2 regions of the Streptomyces sp. LZ34 genome follow, and region 1 is predicted to be linked to the other one. Evidence: riboswitches for the same ligand, from Rfam matches in the RefSeq annotation. Region 1 holds a riboswitch; the other holds the start of a gene.
What was found. Region 1 has a riboswitch for glycine ahead of gcvP (aminomethyl-transferring glycine dehydrogenase). Riboswitches for the same ligand answer to the same signal wherever they lie in the genome.
Positions count from the first base shown of each region.

Region 2: it holds a riboswitch for glycine, as region 1 does, so the genes downstream of both, gcvT (glycine cleavage system aminomethyltransferase GcvT) here and gcvP (aminomethyl-transferring glycine dehydrogenase) in region 1, are expected to answer to the same signal.

Region 1 is NZ_CM132680.1:1,421,137-1,435,721, forward strand. It holds gene gcvP (aminomethyl-transferring glycine dehydrogenase) at 1-1,865, opposite strand, end outside; glycine riboswitch at 1,926-2,054, opposite strand; glycine riboswitch at 2,055-2,152, opposite strand; gene ACWY4P_RS04965 (PRC-barrel domain-containing protein) at 2,288-2,605, shown strand; gene ACWY4P_RS04970 (DNA polymerase IV) at 2,581-4,083, opposite strand; gene ACWY4P_RS04975 (MerR family transcriptional regulator) at 4,259-4,885, opposite strand; gene ACWY4P_RS04980 (bifunctional nuclease family protein) at 5,108-5,581, opposite strand; gene ftsR (transcriptional regulator FtsR) at 5,634-6,386, opposite strand; gene ACWY4P_RS04990 (FHA domain-containing protein) at 6,404-7,237, opposite strand; gene ACWY4P_RS04995 (DUF881 domain-containing protein) at 7,368-8,405, opposite strand; gene ACWY4P_RS05000 (small basic family protein) at 8,389-8,721, opposite strand; gene ACWY4P_RS05005 (DUF881 domain-containing protein) at 8,718-9,644, opposite strand; gene ACWY4P_RS05010 (sugar phosphate nucleotidyltransferase) at 9,787-12,282, opposite strand; gene ACWY4P_RS05015 (CDP-alcohol phosphatidyltransferase family protein) at 12,401-13,009, opposite strand; rRNA gene rrf (5S ribosomal RNA) at 13,153-13,269, opposite strand; rRNA gene ACWY4P_RS05025 (23S ribosomal RNA) at 13,350-14,585, opposite strand, start outside.
Region 2 is NZ_CM132680.1:4,311,994-4,326,578, reverse strand. It holds gene glyA (serine hydroxymethyltransferase) at 1-110, opposite strand, end outside; gene gcvH (glycine cleavage system protein GcvH) at 135-515, opposite strand; gene gcvT (glycine cleavage system aminomethyltransferase GcvT) at 656-1,810, opposite strand; glycine riboswitch at 1,997-2,107, opposite strand; gene ACWY4P_RS16890 (AAA family ATPase) at 2,470-3,168, shown strand; gene ACWY4P_RS16885 (hypothetical protein) at 3,197-4,597, opposite strand; gene ACWY4P_RS16880 (enhanced serine sensitivity protein SseB) at 4,844-5,656, shown strand; gene ACWY4P_RS16875 (enhanced serine sensitivity protein SseB C-terminal domain-containing protein) at 5,801-6,568, shown strand; gene ACWY4P_RS16870 (ABC transporter permease) at 6,884-7,888, shown strand; gene ACWY4P_RS16865 (ABC transporter substrate-binding protein) at 8,020-9,816, shown strand; gene ACWY4P_RS16860 (ABC transporter permease) at 9,973-10,947, shown strand; gene ACWY4P_RS16855 (ABC transporter ATP-binding protein) at 10,944-12,095, shown strand; gene ACWY4P_RS16850 (ABC transporter ATP-binding protein) at 12,116-13,216, shown strand; gene ACWY4P_RS16845 (trimeric intracellular cation channel family protein) at 13,285-13,944, shown strand; gene ACWY4P_RS16840 (ester cyclase) at 13,958-14,383, opposite strand; gene ACWY4P_RS16835 (SRPBCC family protein) at 14,526-14,585, shown strand, end outside.

The DNA.
Region 1 (14,585 bases):
TTCATGCCCGCCATCACGGCGCTGGCGGCGTTGGTGCCGTGCGCGGAGGACGGGATGAGGCAGACGGTGCGCCGCTCCTCGCCGCCTGCCCGGTGGTAGGCGCGCACGGCCAGCAGCCCGGACAGCTCGCCCTGCGATCCGGCGTTCGGCTGCAGGGAGACCTTGTCGTAGCCGGTGGCCTCGGCCAGCCGCTCCTCCAGCTCGCGGATCAGCGTCAGGTAGCCCTGGGCCTGCTCGACGGGCGCGAAGGGGTGCAGCTCCCCGAACTCCGGCCAGGTGACCGGCTCCATCTCGGTGGTGGCGTTGAGCTTCATGGTGCAGGAGCCGAGCGGGATCATGCCCCGGTCCAGGGCGTAGTCGCGGTCGGCCAGGCGCCGCAGATAGCGCAGCATCGCGGTCTCGGAGCGGTGCCGGTGGAAGACCGGGTGGGTCAGGTACACGTCGCCGCGCAGCAGGTCGGCGGGGAGCGCGTCGGCCGCGGCGGCGTCCAGCTCGTCGATGGCGGGCAGCCCGCCGTCCACGCCGAAGGCCGACCACACGGCGGCGAGCTGGGCGCGGCCGGTGGTCTCGTCGCAGGCGATGCCCACATGGTCGGCGTCGGTCAGCCGCAGGTTGACCCCGGCCTCGCGGGCCGCGGTGACGACCTCGGCGGCCCGGCCCGGGACATACACGGTCAGGGTGTCGAAGAACGCGCCGTGCACGGTCTCCACACCCCCGGCCCGCAGGCCCTCGGCGAGCACGGCCGCGTAGCGGTGGGTGCGCCGGGCGATGGTCTTGAGCCCGTCCGGGCCGTGGTAGACGGCGTACATGCCGGCCATCACGGCGAGCAGGACCTGGGCGGTGCAGATGTTGCTGGTGGCCTTCTCCCGGCGGATGTGCTGCTCGCGGGTCTGCAGGGCCAGGCGGTACGCCTTGTCGCCGTCGGCGTCGACCGAGACGCCCACCAGACGGCCCGGCAGGCTGCGGGCGTAGGCCTCGCGGACGGCCATGAAACCGGCGTGCGGCCCGCCGAAGCCCATCGGCACACCGAACCGCTGGCTGCTGCCGACCGCGATGTCGGCGCCCAGCTCCCCGGGCGAGGTGAGCAGGGTGAGGGCCAGCAGGTCGGCGGCGACGGTGACCACCGCGCCGAGCTCATGGGCCCGCTCGATGACCGGGCGTGGGTCGCGCACCGCGCCGGAGGCGCCCGGGTACTGGAGCAGCACGCCGAACACCCCGCGCTCGGCCACCTCGGCCGGTATGCCCGTCGAGAGGTCGGCGACGACCACCTCGACGCCGGTGGGCTCGGCGCGGGTCTGGATGACCGCGACGGTCTGCGGCAGGGTGTCGGCGTCGATCAGGAACACGCCCTGCTTGACCTTGCCCACCCGCCGCGACAGCGCCATGGCCTCGGCGGCGGCGGTGGCCTCGTCGAGCAGCGAGGCACCGGCGGTCGGCAGCCCGGTGAGGTCGGCCACGACGGTCTGGAAGTTGAGCAGCGCCTCCAGCCGGCCCTGGGAGATCTCCGGCTGATAGGGCGTGTACGCGGTGTACCAGGCGGGGTTCTCCAGCACATTGCGCAGGATCACCGGCGGGGTGAAGGTCCCGTAGTAGCCCAGGCCGATCATCGGGGAGAGCACCTGGTTGCGCTCGGCCAGGCCGCGCAGCTCGGCCAGCACCTCGGCCTCGGTGCGGGCCGGGGGCAGCCCCAGTTCCCCGGCGCTCTTGATGACCTCCGGCACGGCGGCCTGGGTGAGCTCGTCGAGGGAGCCGAAGCCGACCTGCGCGAGCATCTTGGCCTGGGCCTCGGCGTCGGGTCCGATATGGCGCCGCTCGAACGGAGTACCGCGTTCCAGCTCGGTCAGTGAGGTGCGGTTGGCGGTCATCTGCGAGGCCTCCTGGTCTGTACGACCGACGAGGGGCACCACGGTGCGGGTGCCCGAACGGCCTCCCCCTCTGTCATCTCGACCTGAGAGCTTCACCGGGCCCGCGGACTGCGACCCGGCTTTCACCGTCGGTGAGGAGGGGTTCCGGAGCTGTGCTCGCCCGTGGCCCGCCCTGCTTTCCAGAGTGACCTCACCCGCGCGGTACGTGTGCCTGAGAGATTCCGGGGAGGATTTGCTCCTTCGGCGCCTCCGACGACGTCGGCGGAGAGCTCTCCCGCACGGGGTCTGCAGCCACCGTCAGCCTACCAGCGAGCCTGCCGCCAGGGTTTTTGGGCAAGCGCTCGAGTGGACGCGCGCGGCGTTGTGGCTTTTCTTAGATATCACGGGTATTACGGGACAAATCGCCACGTGTGGGAGAGAGTGTGCAGACCGACATCGATCCGCGGACCCTCATCGGCCGCAAGGCCTTCGACCGCGATGGCGCGAAGATCGGCACCGTGGACGAGGTCTACCTCGACGACGCGACCGGCGAGCCGGAATGGGCGGCGGTACGCACCGGCCTGTTCAGCCGGGACGTGTTCGTGCCTCTCGAACCCAGCGAGATCGTCGACGACTCGCTGCGAGTGCCGTACGAGCGGGCGCTCATCAAGGACGCGCCGGACTTCGGGGTCGGCCGCCACCTGTCGCCCGAGCAGGAGCTACAGCTCTACCACCACTACGGCCTGGACGTGACCGGCTGACCTTGGCGCCGCTCCTGGCCCGAACCCCGGTCCTGGCCCGAGCCCTGATCCGGCCGCTGGCCCTGAGCGGCGGCGTCGGTGTCGGTGTCGCTGTCGCTGTCGCTCACAGCGGGCCTGACCAGCGGCAGCGGCTCCGCGGGCTCCAGCGCCTGGTCGTCGACCGCGAAGGTCCGCACCCGGCCCGGCTCCGACCAGGGCTCCTCGAACCGCACGGTCACCCGGCCGACCCCGCTGCCCTGCACCCACCCCGCCCCGTACTCCGCGTGTCGTACATCGGAGCCGGGCAGCCAGCGGCGCGGCCGGCCGGCGTCCTCGCCCTCCTCCTCCAGGCCCGCCGGGGCGGGCTCCGGCGCCCCTCCGGCCTCGCGCGTCCCCTCCGCGGCCTCCTGAGCCTCATGGGCGGCCTGGGCCGCCTGGGCGAACAGATCCTCCTGGGTGTAGTCCGCCAGCCCGCTCACGCCCACTCCCAGCAGCCGCACACCCGCCGTGGTGTCCACGCCTTCCAGCAGCCGCGCCGCGGCCTCCCGCACCACTCCCGGATCGTCCGTCGGCCCGCGCAGCGTCTCGGACCGGGTCAGCGTGGAGAAGTCGTAACGCCGCACCTTGAGCACGACCGTGCGCCCCGAACGGCCGGCCCCGCGCAGCCGCCGCACACACCGGTCGGCGAGCCGCGCCACCTCCACCTGCACCCGCGTGCGGTCGGTGAGGTCGACGTCGTACGTGTCCTCCACCGATACGGACTTGGCGTCCCGCTCGGCGACGACCGGCCGGTCGTCCCGCCCCCAGGCCATGCCGTACAGCGACGCGCCATGGGCCTTGCCCAGCAGCCGCACCAGCTCCTCCTCCCCCGCCTCCCGGGTCTCGGCGACGGTGTGGATCCCGGCCCGGCGCAGCGCCTCCGCGGTGGCCGGGCCCACCCCGGGGAGCGTGCGCACCGGCAGGGGCCCCAGCAGCTCCCGCTCGGTGCCCGGCTCGATGAGCACCAGCCCATCGGGCTTGGCCTGCTCGGAGGCGATCTTGGCAAGCATCTTGGCCCCGGCCAGGCCCACCGAGCCGGTCAGCCCGGTCGCGGCCACGATGTCCGCGCGCAGCCGCTCCCCCACGGCCCGCGCCGCCTCGGACGTGGCCGGGACACCGCCCGCCTCCAGATCCACGAACGCCTCGTCCAGGCTCAGCGGCTCGACCAGCGGGGACAGGGCGGCCAGCAGGGCCATGACCGTGTCACTCACCTGGCGGTACAGGGAGAAGCGGGGGGTGAGATACGCCGCGTTCGGACACAGGCGGCGGGCCTGGGCCATCGCCATGGCCGAGTGGACCCCGAACACCCGCGCCTCGTAGGAGGCCGTGGCCACCACGCCTCGCGGCCCCAGGCCGCCGACGATCACGGGCTTGCCGCGCAGGCTGGGCTTGGCCGCCTGCTCCGCCGCGGCGTAGAAGGCGTCCATGTCCAGATGGAGAATCGTCGGCGCACCCCTCACACCTACAGATGCTGCCGCATGCCACTGACAATCGGGCGAGTGACCATCGGATGGGGCAGTCAGCCGAGGCAGTCCGCGGTCTGCGGCCCGCGGCCCGCAGGCCGCAGACGCCGCCGAGCCCGTCGCATCCCCGCGAGCCGGGCTCCGCGCTCAGCCCGCGGTTGCCGCGCCGCGCTCAGCCCGCGCGGTTGCGGCGCCGCGCGAGCTCGTCGGCGGGGTTGTGCCCCACCAGCGTCTCGCCGGTGTCCACGCGCTCGCCGTGGAGCTGCGCCAGCGCGCTCTCCACGTCCCGCCACACCACGCCCACGGCGATCCCGAAGACGCCCTGGCCGCCCTGGAGGAGCTCGACCACCTCGTCGGGCGACGTGCATTCGTAGACCGTCGCCCCGTCGCTCATCAGCGTCATCTGGGCGAGGTCGTCGAGGCCGCGCGTGCGCAGGTGCTGGACGGCGGCCCGGATGTTCTGCAGGGACACACCGGTGTCCAGCAGCCGCTTGACGATCTTGAGGACGACGACGTCCCGGAAGCTGTAGAGCCGCTGACTGCCCGAGCCGTACGCGGGCCGCACACTCGGCTCCACGAGCCCGGTACGCGCCCAGTAGTCCAGCTGGCGGTAGGTGATGCCGGCGGCCGCACAAGCGGTCGGCCCGCGGTACCCCACCTGCTCGGGCTTCGCCACGGCGCCTTCCCGCGGCGGCGCGGCCTGTGCCGCTACCCGAGCCTTCAATGCCGGTTCGGCCGGTGCGCTCCCGTGGAGCGTGTACGGACCGCCTGCCGCCGTGCCGTCGCCACTGCTTCTCACGCCGACCTCCGTCCTCGACCTGCCTTCTCGACGGTAGGCAGTCACCCGGGGTGCGTCAACGATCGCCACACTCGGCACGCCGAGTGATAATCACCCTAAGGGTGGTTTCCCGTATCCCTCTTCCGGGAAAGGCTACTCGAATGCGCTGGCGAGGACCGGCAGACAGCTCAGCTCACTGTCCGCCGCTCGTTGGCCGCTGATGACTAACTGGCCGCTGATGACTCACTGGCTGCTGGTGCCGAAGTCCTCGGGCGAGATCTGGTCGAGGAACTCGCGGAACTTCTCCACCTCGTCCTCCTGCTCGTCCGGGATGGCGATCCCCGCGTCGTCCAGCACCCCGTCACTGCCGTAGATCGGCGTGCCGGTGCGCAGCGCCAGCGCTATGGCGTCGGACGGCCTGGCACTGACCTCCACGCCGCTGGCGAACACCAGCTCCGCGTAGAACACACCCTCGCGCAGGTCCGTGATCCGGACCTCCGTGAGCTGCTGGCCGACCGCGTCGAGCACGTCCTTGAAAAGGTCGTGGGTCAGCGGGCGCGCCGGAGCCATGCCCTGCTGAGCGAAGGCGATCGCGGTCGCCTCTCCCGGTCCGATCCAAATGGGGAGGTAGCGGTCGCCTCCTACCTCGCGCAGGAGCACGATCGGTTGGTTGGAGGGCATCTCCACCCGGACACCCACGACGTCGAGCTCGTTCACACAGCAACCCTAGGACGTGCCCGGCCGGTTTGGATAGTCGGGACCGCGCCGGTCACCGGGAACCGGCCCGCAGAGCGGACTGGACAAAGGCCGCATGAAGCCGCACGGACAGCTCGGCCAGCTCCCGGGCGCTGGCCTCCGCATAGGCTCTGGTCTGCGGATTTCGGTGTCGCCGCAGGGGTGCGACCACCTGCTCGAGCAGTCCCGCCTCGCGCTCCGCGGCGGCTTTCATGATCCTCAAATGACGTGGTTCCAGACCGAAACGACCCAGGTCCGCGACGAGCCTGGCGACGGTCACCGCCTCGATGTCGTACCCGCCGTCCGCACCCGGGCCGATCAGCCCGAACGACTCCCACTCGGCCAGCCTCCCCTCGTCGATCCCGGTGGCGGCCAGCAGCTCGGCCCGGCCCACCCGGGCGGCCGTGGGGCGCTCCAAGGCGCTCTCCGGCCCTTCCTCGGCCGATCCCTCCGGCAGGGCGCCGGAGGCCGCGGCGGGCAGCTCTGGCCGCTCTCCCCGCTCCAAGGCGTCCAGATGCTCCCGAATGACCTTCAGTGGCAGATAGTGGTCACGCTGCATGCGCAGAACATGGCCGAGCCGCTCCACGTCCTCCGGGCTGAATTTGCGGTAGCCGGAGGGCGCGCGCCGCGGCTCGACCAGGCCCTCGGCCTCCAGGAAACGGATCTTGGAGACGGTGACCTCGGGGAATTCGTCCCGCAGCAGATTCAGTACGGTGCCGATGCTCATCGCCCGGCCGCCCGCGGGGGCGGTGCCGGTGTCGGCACCGCCCGACGGTGTCTGAAGCATGGACCTCCCCTGACGGGTCAGATGCCGAAGCCTCGCTGGCTCGGGTAGAAGACCAGCCGGTACTTGCCGATCTGCACCTCGTCACCGTTGTTCAGGATGGCCGAGTCGATCGCCTCGCGGTTGACATACGTCCCGTTCAGGCTGCCGACGTCCGCGACGGTGAAGGAGCCGTCCTGGCCGCGCCGGAACTCCACATGGCGACGCGAGACCGTCACATCGTCCAGGAAGATGTCGCTCTGCGGATGACGGCCGGCCGTGGTCACATCGCTGTCCAGCAGGAAGCGGCTGCCGGAGTTCGGCCCGCGGCGGACCACCATCAGCGCGGACCCCGGGGGCAGCGCATCGACGGCCGCCTGGGCCTCCGGGGAGAGCGAGGGCAGCGGAGTCTGCCCGGTCACCTCGGAGTCGTACGCCTCCAGCCCGGAGATCGAGATGGTGGAGGTGGTCTCCGAAGCACGCTCGGAGGGCGCCTGGCCCCGCAGCGGCGCGCCACAGTTGGAGCAGAACCGGCTGGCCTCGGCGTTCTGATGGCCGCACCTTTGACATACCGGCAAGCCGAACCCTCCGCCCGTGTTCGCGGTCGATGGCTCCCCGAAACCTATGCGTCCGGATGCGGAGGGGTCAACAGAAGACGCGCCCTGACCACCCGGAATGCCGCCGCCGTCCCGGAACAGCGGACGCTCCTCGCTCACCCCGCTCTCCTCCGCAGCACGCGGGGCGCGGTGGCGGGCGGTGCTGCTGCCGCCGTCCTGGCGCGCGCTCTTGCCGAACAACTTCCCGAACAACTTCACGGGCGATTCCCCTTGACTGAAACAGACCCGCCCGTGGGGCAGGGCAAACCCTCGATGCACACACCAGACGGTCCGGACATCCTCACAACGTCCGTGACCACCAGACAGTTTCCATCACGCGCGACTCTTCCGGTGCGCCGACCCCCCGCGTCCTCATTGTCTCGCCGCGAGACTCCCATACCTAACCACCTCACCGCGATGACGACCGAGCGTAGTCAGGCCGCTTCGCCGACCGCAAGGCGTCGACGACGATCTCCTTCGAGCGCTCGATGGACACGGTGGCCTGCTCCTTCTCCAGACTCTGCACCACTCCGCCCGGAATGTTCAGGGCCGGCTCCAAGTCCTCCGGCTTGCCGATGACCTTGATCACGTACGGCTGCGTCACTTTCCGTCCATCGATTTCCACCGCGCCGCCGACGTCCGCGAAGTACGTGCTCGCGACCACCCGCACCTTGCCGATCTGGATGGCCTCGGCCCCGGCGGCGCGCAGTTCCTGGACCGCGTCGAGCAGCATGTCCGACTCCACAGTGCCCCTCGACACGTCGATCTTCATGGTGATGCCCGGCCCCTCGGCGGCGACGGTGCCCGCGAGCACACCGAGCTGCTGCTCCTTCTGGGCCGTCTGCTTACGGGCCTCCTCGGCCCGGTCCGAGCTGTTCTCCAGCTCGGTCCGCTGGGTCTCCAGCCGCTGTTTCTCGTCCCGCAGCCGCTGGGTGCGGTTGTCCAGCTCGTCGAGGATGCGTACCAGATCCTCCTGCCGGGCGCCGCGCAGCACGCTGTTCTCATTGGTCGAGCGCACCTGGATGGCCAGACCGAGGCCGAGGCCGAACAGCAGGAGCGCGACGATGAGTTGAGCCCGCGTCAGCCGTGGCGGCCACAGGCCCTGCACCAGCCGCTGACGGCCGCTGGACGGCTCCTGGACCGCCTCGGGCTCCCCGCGGCCCTCTGGACCGCCTCCGGGGCTCTCGCCGGGCTCTTCGCCAGGACCCTCGCCCTGCTCATCGGCCGCTGCGGTGCCCCGCCGCTCTTCCGCGGGCTTCTCCCGTCGCACCTCGGGCCTCGTCTCGGGCTTACGGGACTCTTCCGGCTCACCGGACTGTTCTGGCTTACGGGACTGCTCGGGCTTATCCGATTGCTCGAGCTTACGGGGCCGCTCCGGCTCGCGGGGCTGCCGCTGGGGCTCCTCCGGGGTGTCGTCGGTCGTCATCAGCTCACGCCCGGAAGACATGGCGGCGGATGGCGGCGGCGTTGGAGAAGATCCGGATGCCGAGCACGACCACGACGCCGGTGGACAGCTGGGCGCCGACCCCGAGCTTGTCGCCGAGGAAGACGATCAGCGCGGCGACCACCACATTGGACAGGAACGAGACGACGAAGACCTTGTCGTCGAAGATCCCGTCGAGCATCGCCCGGAGACCGCCGAACACCGCGTCGAGCGCGGCGACGACGGCGATGGGCAGGTAGGGCTCGACCACCGTCGGCACCACGGGTTGGACCACAAGTCCGACCACGACTCCCACGATGAGGCCCAATACGGCGATCACGATGTGCCCTTCCCTGTGTCGGTGCCGCCCTTCCCGGCGCCACCGGCTATCGGCTCTGCGGTTCGTACGATCAGACTCGGCGCGGCCGGAAGCCGCACCTCGTCCACGGCGGAAATGCTCGTGCGGATGCCGTAGTTTTCGTGCAGTACATGCAGGTACTGTCCGTCGGCACTGTCCTGGAAGGCCGTGCTCAGCCGCCGTCCGTCCCCCACCGCGAGCACCGTATACGGCGGCACCAGCGGCTTGTTGTCGACCAGTATGGCGTCTCCCGCGGCCCTGATCGCCGACAGGGCCGTCAGCCGCTGTCCGTTGATCGACACGGCCTCCGCGCCGGACTCCCACAGGCCATTGACGACCCGCTGCAGATCACGGTCGCGCACCCGGCCCGTGTCGGAGAAGCCGGTGCTCTCCCGTGGTCCCCCGCCGCCCTGGTCGGCCTCTTTGGCGTCATTGACGACCAGCTTGACCCCGGGGCCCTTCACCTCGGTCGCCCCGGACAGCAGCGCGAGCAGCTCGCCCTTGTCCCCGCCGTGCTTCTCCAGCGCCTGCCGCTGCCGGTCACCGACCTCCTTACGGAGCCTGTCCAGGCTCTTCTGGAGGTCGTCCGCGTTCGAGTTCCCCGACTCGATGCGGTCGATCAGCTTTTCCCGGTCCTTGGCCAGCTTCGGCGCCGATATCCGGGCCTCGTCGGCGCCGATGGTCACAATGCCCGCGGCCAGCACCAGCCCGGCGGCCAGCACCAGCTTGCCGCGCAGGCTGCGCGGCAGACCCCGTCGGCCCTCCTTGCCATGGCGCGCGGCGGCCTCGGCGTACCCCTCGTCGAGACTGTGGTCCATCACATTGGTCAGCAGCGACATGGACGCGTCGAGACGTGGACGAGGGCTCGGCGGAGCTGTGCTCCGAACGGGGGGCTGCTGCGGCATGCCGCACATCGTCGCACGTCGGGGGCGCAGCCGCCGAATGGCCCCACCGGCGCGCCGGAAGCGGGCCGTGGGCGGCTGCGCCCCCGTGTGCTTCCGGGGACTGCCTATGGGCTCTCAGACGCCCCCCACCAGGGGGAACGGGTCAGTGCCCGGCGCTCTCCACCACGGCGGACCACTCATCCAGCAGCGCCTGCGCGGACGCGTCGTCCGGTCCTTCCGCCCACAGATGGGTGACCGCCTCGGCTGGGTCGGGCAGCACCATGACCCAGCGCCCGTCGGCCTCGACCACCCGCACCCCGTCGGTGGTGTCGACTGACCGGTCGCCCGCCGCCTCCACCACGCGGCGCATGACGAGACCCTTGACCGCCCATGGGGTCGCCAGATCCCGGCGCAGGACATGGGCGCGCGGAATGCGGGCGTCGATCTGGCTGAGGGTGAGCTGGGTGCGGGCCACCAGCCCGATGAGGCGTACGAAGGCGGCCGTGCCGTCGAAGACGCTGCTGAACTCGGGAATGATGAAGCCGCCGCGCCCGTCGCCGCCGAAAATGGTGCCTTCGGCCCTGGCGACGCGGGTGAGATCGTCGGCCGCGGTCGTCGTCCACTCCACCTGCGTGCCGTGGTACGCCGCCACCTGTTCGGCGATGCGCGTGGTGGTCACCGGCAGCGCCACCCGTCCGCTGCGGCACTCGGCGGCCACCAGGTCCAGCATGACCAGCAGGGCCCGGTCGTCCTCCACGATGCGCCCGCGCTCGTCCACCAGCGAGAGCCGCTCGCCGACCGGGTCGAAGCGCACACCGAAGGCCGCGCGGGCCGAGGCCACGATCTCACCCAGCCGCACCAAACCCGAGCGGCGCGCCTCCGCCGTCTCGGTCGGACGCGATTCGTTCAGGCCGGGATTGATGGTCAGAGCGTCGACGCCGAGCCGGCCGAGCAGGCTGGGCAGAACAAGTCCGGCGCTGCCGTTGGAGGCGTCCACGACCACCTTGAGGCCGGATTCGGCGATGCCGCTGGTGTCCACGGCACGCAGCAGGGAGCCCGTGTACGAGTCGAAGACGCTCGAGGGGAAGCTGAGGTCGCCGATCTCGCCGGGGAACGCCCGCCGGTACTCCTGACGCGCGTACACCCGGTCCAGCTTCCGCTGCCCGGCGGCGGACAGATCGGCGCCGCGCTCGTCGAAGAACATGATGTCGACGGAGTCGGGAACGCCGGGCGAGGTACGGATCATGATCCCGCCGGCGCTGCCGCGCGCGGTCTGCTGGCGGGCCACGGGCAGCGGCACATTCTCCAGATCCCGCACATCGATGGCGCTGGTCTGCAGGGCCGAGATCACGGCTCGCTTGAGCGCCCGCGCACCACGGGAGTGATCACGCGCGGTGGTGACCGTCGAGCCCTTCTTGAGAGTCGTCGCATAGGCGCCGGCGAGCCGCACGGCGAGCTCCGGGGTGATCTCCACATTCAGGATCCCGGACACGCCGCGGGCCCCGAAGAGATGGGCCTGGCCGCGCGACTCCCAGATGACCGAGGTGTTGACGAAGGCGCCGGCCTCGATTGTCTTGAACGGGTACACCCGGACATTGCCCTGGACGATCGATTCCTCACCGATCAGGCACTCGTCGCCGATGACCGCGCCGTCCTCGATCCGAGCCGCCCGCATGACGTCGGTGTTCTTTCCGATGACGCAGCCGCGCAGATTGGCCTGCTGGCCGACGTACACATTGTCGTGGACCACCGCTCTGTGCAGAAAGGACCCGCTCTTCACGACGACATTGGACCCGACGACGGTGTGCTCGCGGATCTCCGCGTCCGCCTCCACCTTCGCGTAGTCGCCGATGTAGAGCGGACCGCGCAGCACGGCGTCCTGATGCACCTCGGCGCCCTCGGCGACCCACACCCCCGGGGAGATCTCGAAGCCGTCGATTTCGACGTCGACCTTGCCCTCCAGCACATCGGCCTGGGCCTTGACATAACTCTCGTGGGTACCGACGTCCTCCCAATAGCCCTCGGCGACATAGCCGCAAATCAGCTTGCCTTCCTTCATCAGCTGCGGGAAGACATCACCGGACCAGTCGACCGGCACATCGGGCTCGACGTAGTCGAACACCTCCGGCTCCATCACATAGATGCCGGTGTTCACGGTGTCGGAGAAGACCTGCCCCCAGGTGGGCTTCTCCAGGAAGCGCTCGACCCGGCCGCCCTCGTCGACGATGGTGATCCCGAACTCGAGGGGATTGGGCACGCGGGTCAGGCAGACCGTGACCAGCGCCCCCTTCTGCTTGTGGAAATTGATCAGCTCGGTGAGGTCGAAATCCGTCAGGGCATCACCCGAAATCACGAGAAAGGCATCGTCCTTGAGTGCCTCTTCCGCGTTCTTGACGCTGCCGGCGGTGCCGAGTGGCTTTTCCTCATTGGCGTACGTGAGCTCCATGCCGAGCTCCTCGCCGTCACCGAAGTAGTTCTTGACCAGCGACGCGAGGAACTGGACCGTCACCACGGTCTCGCACAGACCATGCCGCTTGAGCAGCCGCAGCACATGCTCCATGATCGGCCGGTTGACCACCGGCAGCAGCGGCTTGGGCATGGTCGAGGTCATCGGGCGCAGGCGAGTACCCTCGCCTCCCGCCATCACGACGGCCTTCATGTCGGAAGCGTCCTCCTTGAAGAGACGACGGTCATGCCGACTGACGCACCCCGATGGCCCACATACCTATCGCATGACGAGCAATCCGCCACTACGGGCCGCTACATCATCAGCGAGCTCAGTCGGCCGCAGCGTCCGCCTTGACGAGTCGGCGGACCTGAACCATGTAGAGGACTCCTGCCCACCAATAGAGCGTTGTACCCCATCCCGCGAACGCCCATCCGAAAATAGCAGCGATTGTGTGAACTGGGCCACTTCCATCACTCAGAAGGAGCAACGGGAAGGCGTACATCAGGTTGAAGGTCGCTGCCTTGCCGAGGAAGTTGACCTGGGGCGGGGGATAGCCATGGCGCCGCAGGATGCCGAGCGGGACCAGCATCACCAACTCACGAGCGAGAAGGACCGCGGTCAGCCAGATCGGCAGGATGTCGCGCCAGGTCAGGCCGACGAGTGTAGACAGAATGTAGAGGCGGTCCGCGGCCGGATCCAGAATCCGGCCAAGGCTGCTGACCTGGTTCCAGCGGCGGGCCAGCTTCCCGTCGAGATAGTCGCTCGCGCCGCTGAGCGCCAGCACGAGCAGGGCCCATTCGTCACTCTTCGGCCCGCCGAACTCGGGCCGCAGGATCAGCCACAGGAAAAGCGGGACGCCGACCAGACGCGCGGCGCTGAGGATGTTCGGGATGGTGAGCACGCGGTCGGTCTGGACGCGTGTCTCCTGGACCTCCACCCGGGAGCCTCCTGTGGGAACGGTGCCGATGGATGCCCCATGACCTTACCGGTAGGGTATGGGGCCCCGGCACGGGGCCCCGGGCACGACAAAAAGCTCCGGGCGGAAACCAATGGTTCCGCCCGGAGCTTTTATCAAAGATTGTTCGGCGGTGTCCTACTCTCCCACAGGGTCCCCCCTGCAGTACCATCGGCGCTGAAAGGCTTAGCTTCCGGGTTCGAAATGTAACCGGGCGTTTCCCTAACGCAATAACCACCGAAACACTATGAAGAAAACAACCAGAACCCTCGCAGGGCTCAATGGTCGTTACTTCAGAACAACACAGTGGACGCGAGCAACTGAGGACAAGCCCTCGGCCTATTAGTACCAGTCAACTCCACCGGTCACCCGGCTTCCATATCTGGCCTATCAACCCAGTCGTCTACTGGGAGCCTTACCCCATCAAGTGGGTGGGAGCCCTCATCTCGAAGCAGGCTTCCCGCTTAGATGCTTTCAGCGGTTATCCCTCCCGAACGTAGCCAACCAGCCATGCCCTTGGCAGGACAACTGGCACACCAGAGGTTCGTCCGTCCCGGTCCTCTCGTACTAGGGACAGCCCTTCTCAAGACTCCTACGCGCACAGCGGATAGGGACCGAACTGTCTCACGACGTTCTAAACCCAGCTCGCGTACCGCTTTAATGGGCGAACAGCCCAACCCTTGGGACCGACTCCAGCCCCAGGATGCGACGAGCCGACATCGAGGTGCCAAACCATCCCGTCGATATGGACTCTTGGGGAAGATCAGCCTGTTATCCCCGGGGTACCTTTTATCCGTTGAGCGACGGCGCTTCCACAAGCCACCGCCGGATCACTAGTCCCGACTTTCGTCCCTGCTCGACCCGTCGGTCTCACAGTCAAGCTCCCTTGTGCACTTACACTCAACACCTGATTGCCAACCAGGCTGAGGGAACCTTTGGGCGCCTCCGTTACTCTTTAGGAGGCAACCGCCCCAGTTAAACTACCCACCAGACACTGTCCCTGATCCGGATCACGGACCCAGGTTAGACATCCAGCACGACCAGAGTGGTATTTCAACAATGACTCCACCATGACTGGCGTCACAGCTTCACAGTCTCCCACCTATCCTACACAAGCCGAACCGAACACCAATATCAAGCTATAGTAAAGGTCCCGGGGTCTTTCCGTCCTGCTGCGCGAAACGAGCATCTTTACTCGTAATGCAATTTCACCGGGCCTATGGTTGAGACAGTCGAGAAGTCGTTACGCCATTCGTGCAGGTCGGAACTTACCCGACAAGGAATTTCGCTACCTTAGGATGGTTATAGTTACCACCGCCGTTTACTGGCGCTTAAGTTCTCAGCTTCGCCACACCGAAATGTGACTAACCGGTCCCCTTAACGTTCCAGCACCGGGCAGGCGTCAGTCCGTATACATCGCCTTACGGCTTCGCACGGACCTGTGTTTTTAGTAAACAGTCGCTTCTCGCTGGTCTCTGCGGCCACCACCAGCTCCGAGCGCAAAGCCCATCACCAGCAATGGCCCCCCTTCTCCCGAAGTTACGGGGGCATTTTGCCG
Region 2 (14,585 bases), 2.9 Mb from region 1:
TTCTCCGAGGCGATCATCTCCAGGGTGGACTGCTGGCGGTGGAGTTCGGCGTCGACCGCGGCGGCTACGTCCGGGTCGAGCTCGTGCAGGGAGCTGTTGAGAAGCGACATCAGGGTCCCGATCGAAGGAGGGGTTCAGTTTTCGGCGAAGGCGGCGTACTCGTCGGCGGAGAGCAGTTCGTCCGGCTCGTCCGTCACCCTCACCTTGAACAGCCAGCCGCCCTCGAAGGGGGCGGAATTCACCAGCGCCGGGTCGTTCACCACGTCCTCGTTGATCTCGGTGACCTCGCCGGTGACCGGCGCGTACAGATCGCTGACGGACTTCGTGGACTCCAGCTCGCCGCAGGTCTCACCCGCGGTGACCGTCGTGCCGACCTCCGGGAGCTGGACGAAGACGACGTCGCCGAGCGAGTTGGCCGCGAACTCGGTGATGCCGACCGTCGACACACCGTCCTCGCCGGCGGCCGACAGCCACTCGTGCTCCTTGCTGTAACGCAGCTGCTGGGGGTTGTTCATGGTCCGATTCTCCTGGATACGGGGGGATGCTTGGGAAACGGGTCTTGCCTGGTGGGACAGGCGGTACGGGAGGGGCACCGCCCAGTGGTAGCTGGGGGAGTACGCACGGGGTGGCCCGGCGCCGCCGGCGGGCGGCGGGCTCAGCGCCGCTTGTAGAAGGGGAGGGCCACGACCTCGTACGGCTCATGGGTACCGCGGATGTCCACTGACACACCCGCCGTCCCCGGCGTGGCGTGCCCGGCGTCCACATACGCGATCGCGATCGGCTTGCCGAGGGTGGGCGAGGGCGCGCCCGAGGTGACCTCGCCGATCACCGCGCCGTCCGCGCCGATCACCGGGTACCCCGCACGCGGGACCCGGCGGCCCGCCGCGACCAGGCCGACCAGCACCCGCGGCGGATCGGTCTCGGCCCGGCGCGCCGCCGCCTCCAGGGCCGCGCGTCCGACGAAGTCACCGGGCTTGTCGAACTTCACCACCCGGCCGAGCCCCGCGTCGAAGGGCGTGGTCCGGCGGGTCAGCTCATGCCCGTACAGCGGCATCCCGGCCTCCAGACGCAGCGTGTCCCGGCAGGACAGCCCGCACGGCACCAGCCCGGCCGGGGCCCCCGCCTCGGTCAGCGCCTGCCACAGCCGCTCGGCGTCGTCCGGCGACACGAACAGCTCGAAGCCGTCCTCGCCCGTGTAGCCGGTACGGGCGATCAGCGCCGGGACGCCCGCGACCGTGCCGGGCAGGCCCGCGTAGTACTTGAGGCCGTCCAGATTGGCGTCGGTCAGGCCCTCCAGGATCGTGGGAGACGCCGGGCCCTGGACGGCGATCAGCGCATACGCGTCCCGGTCGTCCCGTACGGCCGCGTCCAGGCCCTCGGCGCGCTCGGTGAGCGCGTCCAGCACCACCTGGGCGTTCGAGGCGTTGGCGACCACCAGGAACTCCTGCTCGCCGAGGCGGTAGACGATCAGGTCGTCCAGGATGCCGCCCTGGGCGTCGCAGATCATGGTGTAGCGGGCGCGGCCGACGGCGAGCGCCGACAGATGGCCCACCAGCGCCCGGTCCAGGGCGGCGCCGGCCTGCGGGCCGGTGAGCGTGATCTCACCCATGTGGGAGAGGTCGAAGAGGCCGGCGCGGGTGCGCACCGCGGTGTGCTCGTCGCGCTCGCTCCCGTAGCGCAGCGGCATCTCCCAGCCGGCGAAGTCGGTCATGGTGGCGCCGAGCGCGCGGTGCACCGCGTCCAGGGCGGTATGGCGGGGGGTGGGCGGGGCGCCGGTCACGGATGTGTCGGGCATCGGGGCATCGGTCATGGGGGGCTGGCTCCAGGGCGGGACGGCGACGAGGACGACGAGGACGAGTCCTCCCCATCTGTCATCGGAACCTGAGAGGTTCGCCGTGACCCCTTCTCCCGGCCGACATCGTCGGCGTCATCGCGGAGAGCGGTCCGGCTTGCACCGTGGGTGGAGCCACGCCAGCGGCTCGCTTTTCAGATCTGCCTCGCCCGCGCGGTATCGGGGCCTGAGAGATTCAAGGGAGGACTTGCTCCTTCGGCGCCCCGGACGGCCGGCACTGCTGCCGGTGGCCGAGGACTCTCCCGCGCGGATTCAAGCGGCCGGTATGGAGTTGCGCGCAACATCATCGCACGTACGCCCGAGAAGGGAAGACCTGACCGGGTGGAACCGCTGTCGCCCCGGCCCCCCACTCACAGGCCCCACGCGCAGGCCGGACTCACCGGCCCCACTCACAGGCCCGACTCACAGGGCATGAATGCCCAGCCCACAGGGATACCACCTTGCTGGACATTACCTTTTCTTGACACTCTTCGGGAACGAGCCGCAGTGACCGACCTAGGAGGACGATCACGGTGCACGGGCAGGGTACGTACGCGACGACGACATGTGGGCCCCTGCCGGTGACGCAGGGAGCGGCGCCAACCGGAGGGGCGCTCAGGCCGGGGCGCCGGGCGCCCGTGCACGACCTGCGCGGCGGTGGCGACGCGGCCGAACGCAGGCCCGGGGCCGAGTCCGGGGCCAGGGCCGAGTCCGAATCCAGGTCCGAATCCGGGTCCGAGTCCGGGTCCGGGTCCGGGCCTGAGCCCAGGCCCGGGCCCGGCGCGCGCGAGCTGCGCTACCGCGCGGGGGACGTGGTGGTCGCCTCCGGGCTGCCCGGCAGCGGCAAGAGCACCATGATCGGCCGGGCCGTGCCCTGTCTGGACCAGAGTGGGGGCGCGGTGGTGCGGGTGGACTCGCAGGACACCCGCGAGCGCTGGGAGCGGCGGCTGCCCCGCTGGCTGCCGTACGCCCTCTACCGCCCGCTGGTGCGGTGCGCCCACTACGCCGGGCTGCGCCGGGCGCTGCGCTCGGGCGCGAGCGTCGTGGTGCACGACTGCGGCACGCTCTCCTGGGTCCGCCGCTGGCTGGCCCGCGACGCCCGGCGCACCGGCCGTCGGCTGCACATGGTGCTGCTGGACGTCGGGGCCGCGGTGGCGCTGGAGGGACAGGCCGCCCGCGGCCGTGAGGTCTCCCGCTACGCCTTCGGGCGCCACCGCCGCGCGGTGGGGCGGCTGGTCGCCGCCGCGGAGGGCGGGCGGCCGCCCGAAGGCTGCGCCTCGGTGGCGCTGCTGGATCGGACGGCCGCGAGCGCGCTGCGCCGCATCGGCTTCGAGTGACGCGCGGCGGGACGGTGGAGCGCAGCCGTCACGGAGCCTGGTCGACGGCGGCCTCCACCGGGTGAGGCAGCGGCATGGGGGCCACGGAGTCGTCCTCGGCCACCTTGGGCGCGGCGGACTCGACGGCGGACATCGGGGTGGCGGCCGTCGTGGTGGGCCTCTGGGTACCCGGCTTCTTGACGTCCGGTCTCGTGCTGGGCTTGTGGGCGCCGGGCTCAGGGGCGGCGGGCTTGTCGGTGCCGGGCTTGTCGGTGCCGGGCATGTCGGCGCCAGGCACGTCGGTGCCGGGGGCTTCGGGGGCGTCGGGCTGCGTGCTCGGCGTCATGGCGCCGGGCTTGGTGCCAGGCTCGGGGACGCCGGGCTTGGTGTCGTGCTTCTTCGCCTCCGGCTTCTTCGCCTCCTGCTTCTTGGCGTCGTGCTTCTTGCCGTGGTCCTTCTTTCCGTGCTCGGCGGCGCCGGGCTTCGTGCCGGGCTCGGGGGTGGTGCGCTCCGGGGCGGCCGTCATCGTGACGGGCTTCCGGTCGGCGAGCGCGGACGCCTCGTCGGCGAGGGTCGACGCCTCGTCCGGGAGCGGCAGCATCGGGGGCAGCATCGGCTGGTTCATCCCCGGGAGCGGGCCCATGATGGCGCTGATCAGCCCCATGATGGCGTCGGCGATGCGAGGGAGCGCCGCGGTGGCCGTGGCTTCGTCGCCGGTGGCGACGGCGTCCAGCAGGTCGTCGATCGCCCGCTGGAGCGCGTCCAGCGGGTCCGTCGAGATGTCCGTGGGCTCGACCTGAACGGCGTACGGCGGCGTCTCGGCCTGCCCCTGCCCGGCGGCCTGCCCTTGCTCGGCGGCCTGCGGCGGCACGGTGATCTGGCCCGGAGCCTGGCTCTGGTTCTGGCCCGGCGCCTGGCCTTGGTCCTGGTCCTGCCCCTGGTCCTGCCCCTGGTTCTGGCCCTGGCCCTGGTTTTGGCCCGCTTCGGGGTCGTCCGACGGCATCTGGTTCCGGCCGTGCTCCCGACCCTTGTCCTGGGTCTTGCCCTGGACCTTCTCCTTCTCCTTTACCTTCTCCTTTACCTGCGAAGCGGCCCGCGGGGTGCGGGCCGCTTCGGCGGACTTGCGGGCGGCCTTCACCGCGCTGTCGATCGCCGCCGCGTGCTTGACCAGCTCGGCTTCCGAGAGCATCCCGTCGGGGGCCTCCTCCACCGCCTTGGCCAGATCCACCACCCGCTCGAGGAGGACCCGCAGATCGCGCATGGCCTGGGTCTGGGCCGGACTCATCCGTGTGTCGGCGAGCGCCGCTGGGGTGGGGGCCGGGGCCTTGGCGCCGGCCGTGCCCCCGGATCCGCCGGCCGCGGCGGCGGCCAGGCCGGCGGTGCCGAACAGAAGAGAGCCGGCCATGACGGAGGTGACAAGGACTTCGGCCTTGCGGGACGCGCGGATCATGAGACCTTCCTTCGCTGTGGTGATGTATGGGCGTACTCGACACCACGGTGCGAAGAGCGCGAACTGTACGCAACTCGACGATTACGTTCTGAAGTGATCTGAAGCGGTCATAAGTCGTCCGCGTTCGGTCGTCGCCTCGCCCTCCACCTGGGGATTTGCTGTGGAGATCGGCGGCCCCCGATGCCGCCCGGCGATGCAGCCGTTAGGGTGCCTGTGCAGGTCCGACGAGATGGCGGTTGAACAGAAATGAGCATCCCGGAGCAGCACGGTCCAGTACCGGCTCACGGCGGGTTTCCTGACGGTGCGTTTTCTGCAGTTCCGGCGTTTCCGGCATTTCCGGGCAACGAGCTCGAAGAGGTGCTCGCCGCCTCGGTCGACGTCCCCGGCGCCGGCGCCCGCATCGTCGAGACCCTGGCCCGCAGCCGGATCTGGGTGCCGCTGCCCATGGGGGGCGGCCCGGACAGCAACGGCCTGGACCTGCCCACCATGGAGATCGAAGGCGGCGCATATGTGCCGGTGTTCAGCTCCGAACAGCAGTTCCTCCAGATCGTCGGCGCCCATATGGCGTTCACCGTCGCCCCGGCCGTCGAATTCGCCCGCGGCCTGCCGCCCCAGCTCGGCATCGCGGTGAACCCCGGCGGCGCGGTCGGCGTCCCGCTTCCGCCGCCGGCCGTGGCCGAGTTGTGCCGGACCGGGCGCAGCGAGCTGGACGGTCCGGCCACCGGCGGCCGGGTGCGTCTCTTCGAGCCGGACTGGCAGGAAGAACCGGTCGACTTTTTGGCGGCCGCCGGGCTCGAGTTCGGCAAGGTGGCCGGGGTGCGGACCGCCCGGCGCGCGCTGGCCAGCGTCGAGGGGGAGCCGCCCGCGCTGTTCGTCGGCGTCGAGCTGGACCTTCCGGGGCCGGAAGGCCAGGCCACCGCGGTGGAGGCGCTCGGTCGCGCGCTCGGCACCGTACCGTTGCCGTGGACGGTCCAGCTCGTTCTGCTGGACATCGCCCAGGACCCGGTGGCGGACTGGATGCGCGAGCGGGTGCGACCGTTCTACGACCGTGACCGCTGAGTCGCCCGGGAGACCACTGTAAAGGCCCGTAAGCTGGTTGGATGACCGGTGGCGGGGCGCGGTCGCGCGCCCCTGCCCAGGTGTGTGGACAGGTCGAGAGAGGGGCGGACCCAGGTGAGCGCGGGAGGCGGCCACGTCGAGCGGATGATTCAGCAGGTCGCTCCCGGCCGGTACGACGCCTACGAGTCGCTGCTGTACGCGCTCGCCGACGGCCAGGTCTGGATGCTGCTGTGGCACGGCACCCCCGGCTCACCCGACGCGCAGTACGGAAACATGGACGTCGCCGGGCTCGGCTACGCCCCCTGTGTGACCTCCGTCCAGGAGCTCGCCGCCAGCGGCTGGAACCGCGCCCATGAGGTGGTGGGCGGCCGTCAGATCGCGTCCTCGCTCTTCCCCGACCGCTACGGCCTGTGGCTCAATCCGCATGCCCCCGGCGGCGGCATCGGCATCCCCTGGCTCGATCTGCGCAGAATCGCCTGCGGTATGGACCGGCTGCCCGCCGGGCCACTGCGGCTCAGCGAGCCCGCCATAGAAATCCCCCAGTTCTACGCCCTCTTGGGGCAGAACGCGCACCGCACGCCCGCGGTGCGGTCGCTGCGCCGCGCCTGGGTGCAGCCCGCGCTCGGCGCGCCGTATCTGGCGATCGGGCTCGACCTGTACGACACCGGCGCCGCGGGCGCGGAGGCCGCGCGGGTGATGATGGGCCAGTCGATCGGCGCGGTGCCCGACGGGCTGCCGGTTTCCACGGTCGCGATGTCCGACGAGTACGACCCGGTGGCGATGTGGATGCGGGCCAACGCCCGCCCGTTCTTCGACCGTGACGCCTACGGGGCGGCCCAGCCGGCCCCCTCGTACGGCTATCCGCCGCCGCACGGCGGCCGGCAGTCGGGACCCGCGCCGAGCACCTGGTAACACCCCTGCCACCACCCCGGTAACGGTCCTGTTAACCGGACGGTTCGCACCGCTGAGCGGAGTCGCGGTCCGGATAACGGAACACCCCTCACCACATCACGGTTAGGCATCCATTACCCGGATGGGCTGGCGGGTGATCACGAACGCGATGAAGACTCCCGCAACGGGAGGTGTCCGTACCTGCGGGTAGTGCGCGCTTCCCCTTCACGAAACTTCCGCACCACGAGCACGATATTCACCTGCGTTTGTGAACCACGCCGCTACAGCGGCAGGTCGTGGGCCGGTCACCACCGGTCGAGAGGGGTCCCCACCACGATGACGGCACCATTGCACGACACGAGCACGGATGCGGCACCGGCCGCACCCGTCGATGTCGCGGCGGATGTAGTCAAAGCCTCGGTCGAGGGGCGGTCGCTGCGTCAGATCGCCTGGATGCGCCTGAAGCGGGACAAGCTGGCGCTGGCCGGCGGGGCCGTGGTCGTCCTCCTGGTGCTGGTGGCCGTCTTCGCGCCGCTGATCGTGAGCGTGCTGGGGCATCCGCCCAATGAGTTCCACCAGGAGGAGATCGACCCGCTGTTCGGCACCCCGAAGGGCTCCTGGGGCGGTATCAGCTCCGACTTCCTCTTCGGCGTCGAACCGTCCAACGGCCGCGATGTGTTCAGCCGGATCGTCTACGGCGCGCGGATCTCGCTGCTGGTGGCCTTCCTCGCGGCGGTCGTCGCCGTGGTGCTGGGGACTGTCTTCGGCGTCATCGCGGGGTATTTCGGCGGCTGGGTTGACACCGTTATCAGCCGGGTGATGGACATGCTGCTGGCCTTCCCGCAGCTGCTGTTCATCATCTCCCTGGTCTCGGTGCTGCCGAACGATCTGCTGGGGCTGTCCGGCAGCGGGGTGCGCATCGCGATCCTGGTCTCCGTGATCGGCTTCTTCGGCTGGCCGTACGTCGGCCGCATCGTGCGCGGCCAGACGCTGTCCCTGCGCGAGAAGGAGTACGTCGAGGCGGCGCGCAGCCTGGGCGCGGGCCGGCGCTACATCCTCTTCCGGGAGCTGCTGCCCAACCTGGTCGCGCCCATCACCGTCTACGCCACGCTGATGATCCCCACGAACATTCTCACCGAGGCGGCGCTCAGCTTCCTGGGCGCGGGCGTGAAGCCGCCGACCGCGTCCTGGGGGCAGATGCTCTCCGATGCCGTCGGCACCTACAAGGACGACCCGATGTTCATGATCATTCCGGGTCTGGCGATCTTCATCACCGTGCTGGCGTTCAACCTCTTCGGCGACGGCGTCCGAGACGCCCTCGACCCGAAGGGGACGCGTTGATGGCGCCCCGCGCGACCGCGGCCCAGCCGCACCGAAACGAATCTGCCCTTGCCGCACCTGTCAGGCGGCGGTCACCCGATGGTTCCCCGGCGCCATGCCAAGGACCGATATCCCGGAGGTTGCACGAAACAATGAAACCCCTACGTTCGTCGAGAAGTAGGCGGATCGCCGGTGCGGCGGTCGTCGTCGGGGCCCTGATGGCCACCGCGGCCTGCGGTGGTGGCAAGGACGACGACAAGGGCGAGGGCGCCGGGTTCAACGCCGCGACGAAGGGCATCGCCAACGCGTCGACCAAAACGGGCGGCACGCTCAAGTTCATCAACAAGCAGGACTTCGACTCGCTCGACCCGCAGCGCCAGTACTACGGCTTCGCCTGGGACTTTTCGCGCTTCTACGCGCGCCAACTGATCACCTACGCCCCCAAGCCGGGCAAGGCGAGCAACGAGCTGGTCCCCGACCTGGCCACGTCCAACGCCAAGATCACCGACGGCGGCAAGACCTACACGTACACCCTGCGTGACGGGATCACCTGGGAGGACGGCTCGCCGATCACCGCCCAGGACGTCAAGTACGGCATCGAGCGCATCTGGGCCAAGGACCTCATCTCCGGCGGTCCGGCCTATCTGCGCCAGGTCCTGGACCCCGATGGCAAGTACAAGGGGCCCTACAAGGACAAGACCAAGGACAAGCTGGGCCTGAAGGCGATCGAGACGCCGGACGCGAAGACCATCATCTTCCGTCTGCCCAAGCCCAACGGTGACTTCGAGCAGATGCTGGCGATGCCCACCGGCTCGCCCGTCAAGGCGTCCAAGGACACCGGCGCCCAGTACACCAACCAGCCCTTCTCCTCCGGCCCGTACAAGGTCCAGTCGTACAAGCCGGGCAAGGGCGCGGTACTGGTCCGCAACCCCAAGTGGAACAAGGCGTCCGACCCGATCCGCCCGGCCCTGCCGGACAAGGTCACGGTGACCCTCAACTCCAACCTCGATGCCGTCGACGAGCTGCTGATCAAGGGCGACTACGACGTCTTCCTCAGCGCCACCGGCATGGGCCAGGCCGGCCGCAGCGAGGCGCTCAAGCAGCACAAGGGCAACGTCGACAACATCGAGACGAGCTTCGTCCGGTACGTCGACTTCGCCACCAAGGTCAAGCCGTTCGACAACATCCACTGCCGCAAGGCGGTCTTCTACGCCACCGACTACACGTCGCTGCAGACCATTCGCGGTGGCCCGCAGGCCGCCGGTGACATCGCCACCACCATGCTCCCCAAGAGCATCGCGGGCTGGGACGACTACGACCCGTACGGCGTCCTCGAGCGCACCAGCAAGACGGGCAAGAAGTACAAGGCGGCCATGAAGGCGGCCCAGGTCAAGGCCAAGGACGAGCTGAAGCAGTGCGGCAAGCCGGACGGCTTCTCCGCCAACATCGTCGCCCGTAACGACCAGCCGAACGAGGTCAAGGCCGCCGAGGCGCTGCAGGCGGCGCTGGGCGAGGTCGGCATCAAGCTCCAGGTCGAGAACATCGACGGTGCCTCCTCGGCGAGCGTCACCGGCTCCCCCTCGGTGATGAAGAAGCGCAACTTGGGTCTGTCCATGACCGGCTGGGGCCCCGACTTCCCGACCGGCCAGGGCTTCGAGCAGCCGCTGATCGACGGCCGCTTCATCCAGCAGACCGGTAACTACAACGTTTCCGAGACCAACGACCCGACGATCAACGGACTCTTCGACACGGCGCTCAAGGAGACCGACCCCGCCAAGGCCGGTGAGTCCTACAAGGCGATCAACCACAAGATCGTCGACCTGGCCGTGCAGATGCCCTTCCTCTACGAGAAGAACATCACCTGGCGCAGCTCCCGGCTGACGAACGCCTTCTCTTCGGCGGCCTACAACGGCCGTTACGACTACTCCCAGCTCGGCGTCGTCAAGTGATGGTTCGCCAAGCGACCGTCACACCCCACCATCGCCGAACCGTATAAGGCCCGAAGGGCAGGTGATGGCCGCGGGCGGTGGTCCGGGAGTCCCCTGATCGGGGGCTCCCGGGCCGCCGCCGGGCCGCGCACAGTGCTTGCATATGTCATCCGGCGCTTGTTCGCCGTCATCATGATGCTGTTGGTCGTCACACTCACGACCTTCGCCATCTTCTTCATGATCCCGAAGTGGGCCGGTTCCGATCCCGCGCTCCTCTTCGTCGGCAAACAGTCCGACCCGGAGGCCATCGAGGGCATCAGACAGAAGCTGAGCCTCGACGATCCGCTGCTGGTGCAGTTCTGGCACTTCATCGAGGGTCTGTTCGTCGGCCGCGACTATGCCAACGGCAACGATGTCACCCACTGCCCCGCGCCCTGCTTCGGCTACTCCTTCCGCACCGAGCAGGCGGTCTGGCCGCAGCTGACCGACGCCATGCCGGTCACCCTCTCGCTCGCCGCGGGCGCCTGTGTGCTGTGGCTGGTCGGCGGCGTCACCGCCGGCGTCGTCTCCGCGCTGCGCCGGGGCACCCTGTGGGACCGCGCGGCGATGGGCGTCGCCCTCGCCGGTGTCTCGCTCCCCATCTACTTCACCGGTCTGCTCTCCCTGGCCATCTTCAGCTACCAACTGGACTGGGTCGACGTGGACTACAGGGGGCTCACCGAGGATCCGGCCATGTGGTTCCAGAGCCTGATCCTCCCCTGGATCACCCTCGCGTTCCTCTACGCCGCGACCTACGCCCGGCTCACCCGCGCCACCATGCTGGAGATCATGGGCGAGGACTACATCCGCACGGCCCGCGCCAAGGGCCTGCGGGAGCGGGTGGTCATCGGACGGCACGCCATGCGCTCCACCTGGACGCCGATCCTCACCCTGCTCGGCCTGGACCTCGGCGCCCTGCTGGGCGGCGCGGTGCTGACCGAGTCCACCTACAACCTGCCAGGCCTCGGCCGACTCGCGGTGACCGCGATCGGCAACAAGGACCTGCCGGTCATCCTCGGCGTCACCTTGATGGCGGCCCTGTTCATCGTGGTGGCCAACCTCATCGTGGACCTTCTGTACGCCGTCGTCGACCCGCGAGTGAGGCTCGGATGACCGATATCGAAAAGTCCGGGATCGAAAAGTCCGGGATCGAGAAGACCGGCGATCTGCCGGCCACCGGCACCGCGCTCGGGGAGGTGGCCGCGGCCGGCTCCCCGGCCCCCACCACCTTCCTCGAGGTACGCGACCTCAAGGTCCACTTCCCGACGGACGACGGCCTGGTCAAGTCGGTGGACGGGCTCAGCTTCCGGCTGGAGAAGGGCAAGACGCTCGGCATCGTCGGCGAGTCCGGCTCCGGCAAGTCCGTCACCTCGATGGGCATCATGGGCCTGCACACCGCCGGGCAGTACGGTCGGCGCAAGGCGCAGATCTCCGGCGAGATCTGGCTGAACGGGCAGGAGCTGCTGGGCGCCGACCCGGACGAGGTGCGCAAGCTGCGCGGCCGTGAAATCTCGATGATCTTCCAGGATCCGCTGTCCGCGCTGCACCCCTACTACACCATCGGCCGTCAGATCTCCGAGGGGTACCGGGTCCACCACGACGTCACCAAGGACGTGGCCCGCAAGCGCGCCGTCGAGATGCTGGACCGCGTCGGCATCCCGCAGCCGGACAAGCGGGTGGACAGTTATCCGCACGAGTTCTCCGGCGGTATGCGCCAGCGCGCGATGATCGCGATGGCGCTGGTCAACAACCCCGAGCTGCTGATCGCCGACGAGCCGACCACCGCCCTGGACGTCACCGTGCAGGCGCAGATCCTCGACCTCATCCGGGATCTGCAGAAGGAGTTCGGCTCCGCGGTCATCATCATCACCCACGACCTGGGCGTCGTCGCCGAGCTCGCCGACGACCTCCTGGTGATGTACGGCGGCCGCTGCGTCGAGCGCGGCCCGGCCGAGAAGGTCTTCTACGAGCCCCAGCACCCCTACACCTGGGGCCTGCTCGGCTCGATGCCGCGTATCGACCGCGACCAGACCGAGCGCCTCATCCCGGTCAAGGGCTCCCCGCCCAGCCTGATCAACGTGCCGTCCGGCTGTGCCTTCCACCCGCGCTGCCCGTACGCCGATGTGCCCAAGGACAACATCACGCGCACGGAGCGGCCGGAGCTGCGTGAAGCCGGGGGCGGTGACCACTTCTCCGCGTGCCATATGACGCAGGAGGAGCGCACGCGGATCTGGACCGAAGAGATTGCGCCGAAGCTGTGACGGACACGAAGGATCCGAAGATGACGGTCCCGGAGCAGGCGACCACCACCCCCGAACCCCTGCTCAAGGTGTCCGGCCTGGTCAAGCACTTCCCCATCAAGAAGGGGCTGCTGCAGCGGCAGGTCGGCGCGGTGCAGGCGGTGGACGGCCTGGACTTCGAGGTGCTGCCCGGGGAGACCCTGGGCGTGGTGGGCGAGTCGGGCTGCGGCAAGTCCACCATGGGACGGCTGATCACCCGGCTGCTGGAACCCACCCGCGGGAAGATCGAGTTCGAGGGCAAGGACATCACACACCTCGGCACCGCCGGGATGCGGCCGATGCGCCGCGATGTGCAGATGATCTTCCAGGACCCGTACTCCTCGCTGAATCCCCGGCACACGATCGGCACCATCGTCGGCGCGCCCTTCCGGCTCCAGGGGGTCAAGCCGGAGGGCGGCATCAAGGCCGAGGTGCAGCGGCTGCTGGAGGTGGTCGGCCTCAACCCCGAGCACTACAACCGCTATCCGCACGAGTTCTCCGGCGGCCAGCGCCAGCGCATCGGCATCGCCCGGGCGCTCGCACTCAACCCCAAGCTGGTCGTCGCGGACGAGCCGGTCTCGGCGCTGGACGTCTCGATCCAGGCCCAGGTGGTCAACCTGCTGGACGACCTCCAGGACGAGCTCGGCCTCACGTATGTGATCATCGCGCACGACCTGTCGGTCATCCGGCATGTCTCGGACCGCATCGCGGTGATGTACCTCGGCAAGATCGTCGAGCTGGCGGACCGCAAGGACCTGTACGAGCGCCCCATGCACCCCTACACCAAGGCGCTGCTCTCGGCGGTGCCGGTGCCGGACCCCAGGCGGCGCGCCAAGCGCGAGCGGATCCTGCTCAAGGGCGATGTGCCTTCGCCGATCTCGCCGCCGTCCGGCTGCCGCTTCCACACCCGGTGCTGGAAGGCGACCGAGGTGTGCAAGCAGCAGGAGCCGCCGCTGATCGCGCTGGCGACGGGGCACCGGGTGGCCTGCCACCACCCCGAGTCTGTATCCGATGTGCAGCTACCGCCGCGTGGTACGGATCAGGTGCCGGGGGAGAAGGCCGGGCCCGAGGCGGCTGCGAAGGTGGAGAAGAAGGCGGAGTAGCCCGGGGGTGAGGACACCCGATGTGAGGACACCCGATGTGTCGATGTGTCGATGAGTAAAAATGTCGGGTGTTCATCGATCTGTTCAGCCCCTCCGTCCAGCACTCGCTCGACCTCGCCGGAATCTTCGTCTTCGCGATCTCCGGCGCGCTCCTCGCCGTGCGCAAGAACTTCGACGTCGTCGGCATGGCGGTGCTCGCCGAGGTCACCGCGCTGGGCGGCGGGGTGTTCCGTGATCTGGTCATCGGCGCCGTGCCGCCGGCCGCCTTCACCGATCTCGGCTACTTCCTCACCCCGCTCGTCGCCACCGTCCTCGTCTTCTTCCTCCACCCCGAGGTGGAGCGGATCACGGCGGCGGTGGGCGTCTTCGACGCGGCCGGGCTCGGGCTGTTCTGCGTCACCGGCACGATGAAGGCGTACGACCACGGGCTCGGCCTCACCTTCTGCGCCGTCCTCGGCATGACCACGGCGATCGGCGGCGGAGTGCTGCGCGACCTCCTCGCCCACGAGGTGCCCTCGGTGCTGCGCTGGGACCGCGACCTGTACGCGGTCCCGGCCATCGTGGGCGCGACGATCGCGGCCCTCCTCATCCACTACGACGCGCTGACCGGGGCCACCAGCGCCCTCGCGGCCGCCGTGGCGTTCCTGGTCCGGCTGATGGCGTTGCGGTTCGGGTGGCGCGCACCGCGCGCGTGGAACCGGCGCAGCACGGCGGCTGAGGAAATCTGACCGAGCGGGCCGGTCAGGGCACGGCCGGCGGCTCGATCAGCCCGAGCTGGGAGAGCTGGGACAGCGCGTCGTAGAAGTACTCGCCGCCCACCACCCGGCCCTCCGCGTCGTAGCGCAGGATCTCGCAGATCGTCATCCGCATCGGCTTGTGGGTGGGCGGCACGCCCGGGATCAGCTCGCCGTCGTTGACGCCACAGCCCTCGAAGACCGCGATGGTGTGGTCCCCGGCGTCGTAGAAGCGCTCCTCTTCGACATGGACGTCGGAGAAGGCCACCGCCGCCCGCCTGGAGTGCTCCACCACCCCCTCCACTCCCTTGATGACCTCGCCCCTGGGGTGGTCGATGAAGGTCACATCCGGGCTGAAGGGGAGGGCCGCGGCCGCCCAGTCGCGGGCCCGGAACGCCTGGGTCAGCTTCTTGTGCGTCTCGAGATTGCTCACCGGCGCAGCCTCCCAGGGGCCCCTCAGCGCCGGCTCAGGGCGCGGTCAGCGGTGGTTGTATGGCGAGGGGCGGTTCTTACGGGGGAAGCGCACAGTGGAGAAGCGCCCGGTGGAGAAGCACACGGTGGATGGGAGAACAGCGGTGAAGGACACCCTGAGCTCGACCGATGGCGGCCGCTCCGCCCTGCGCCTGGAGCGGCGG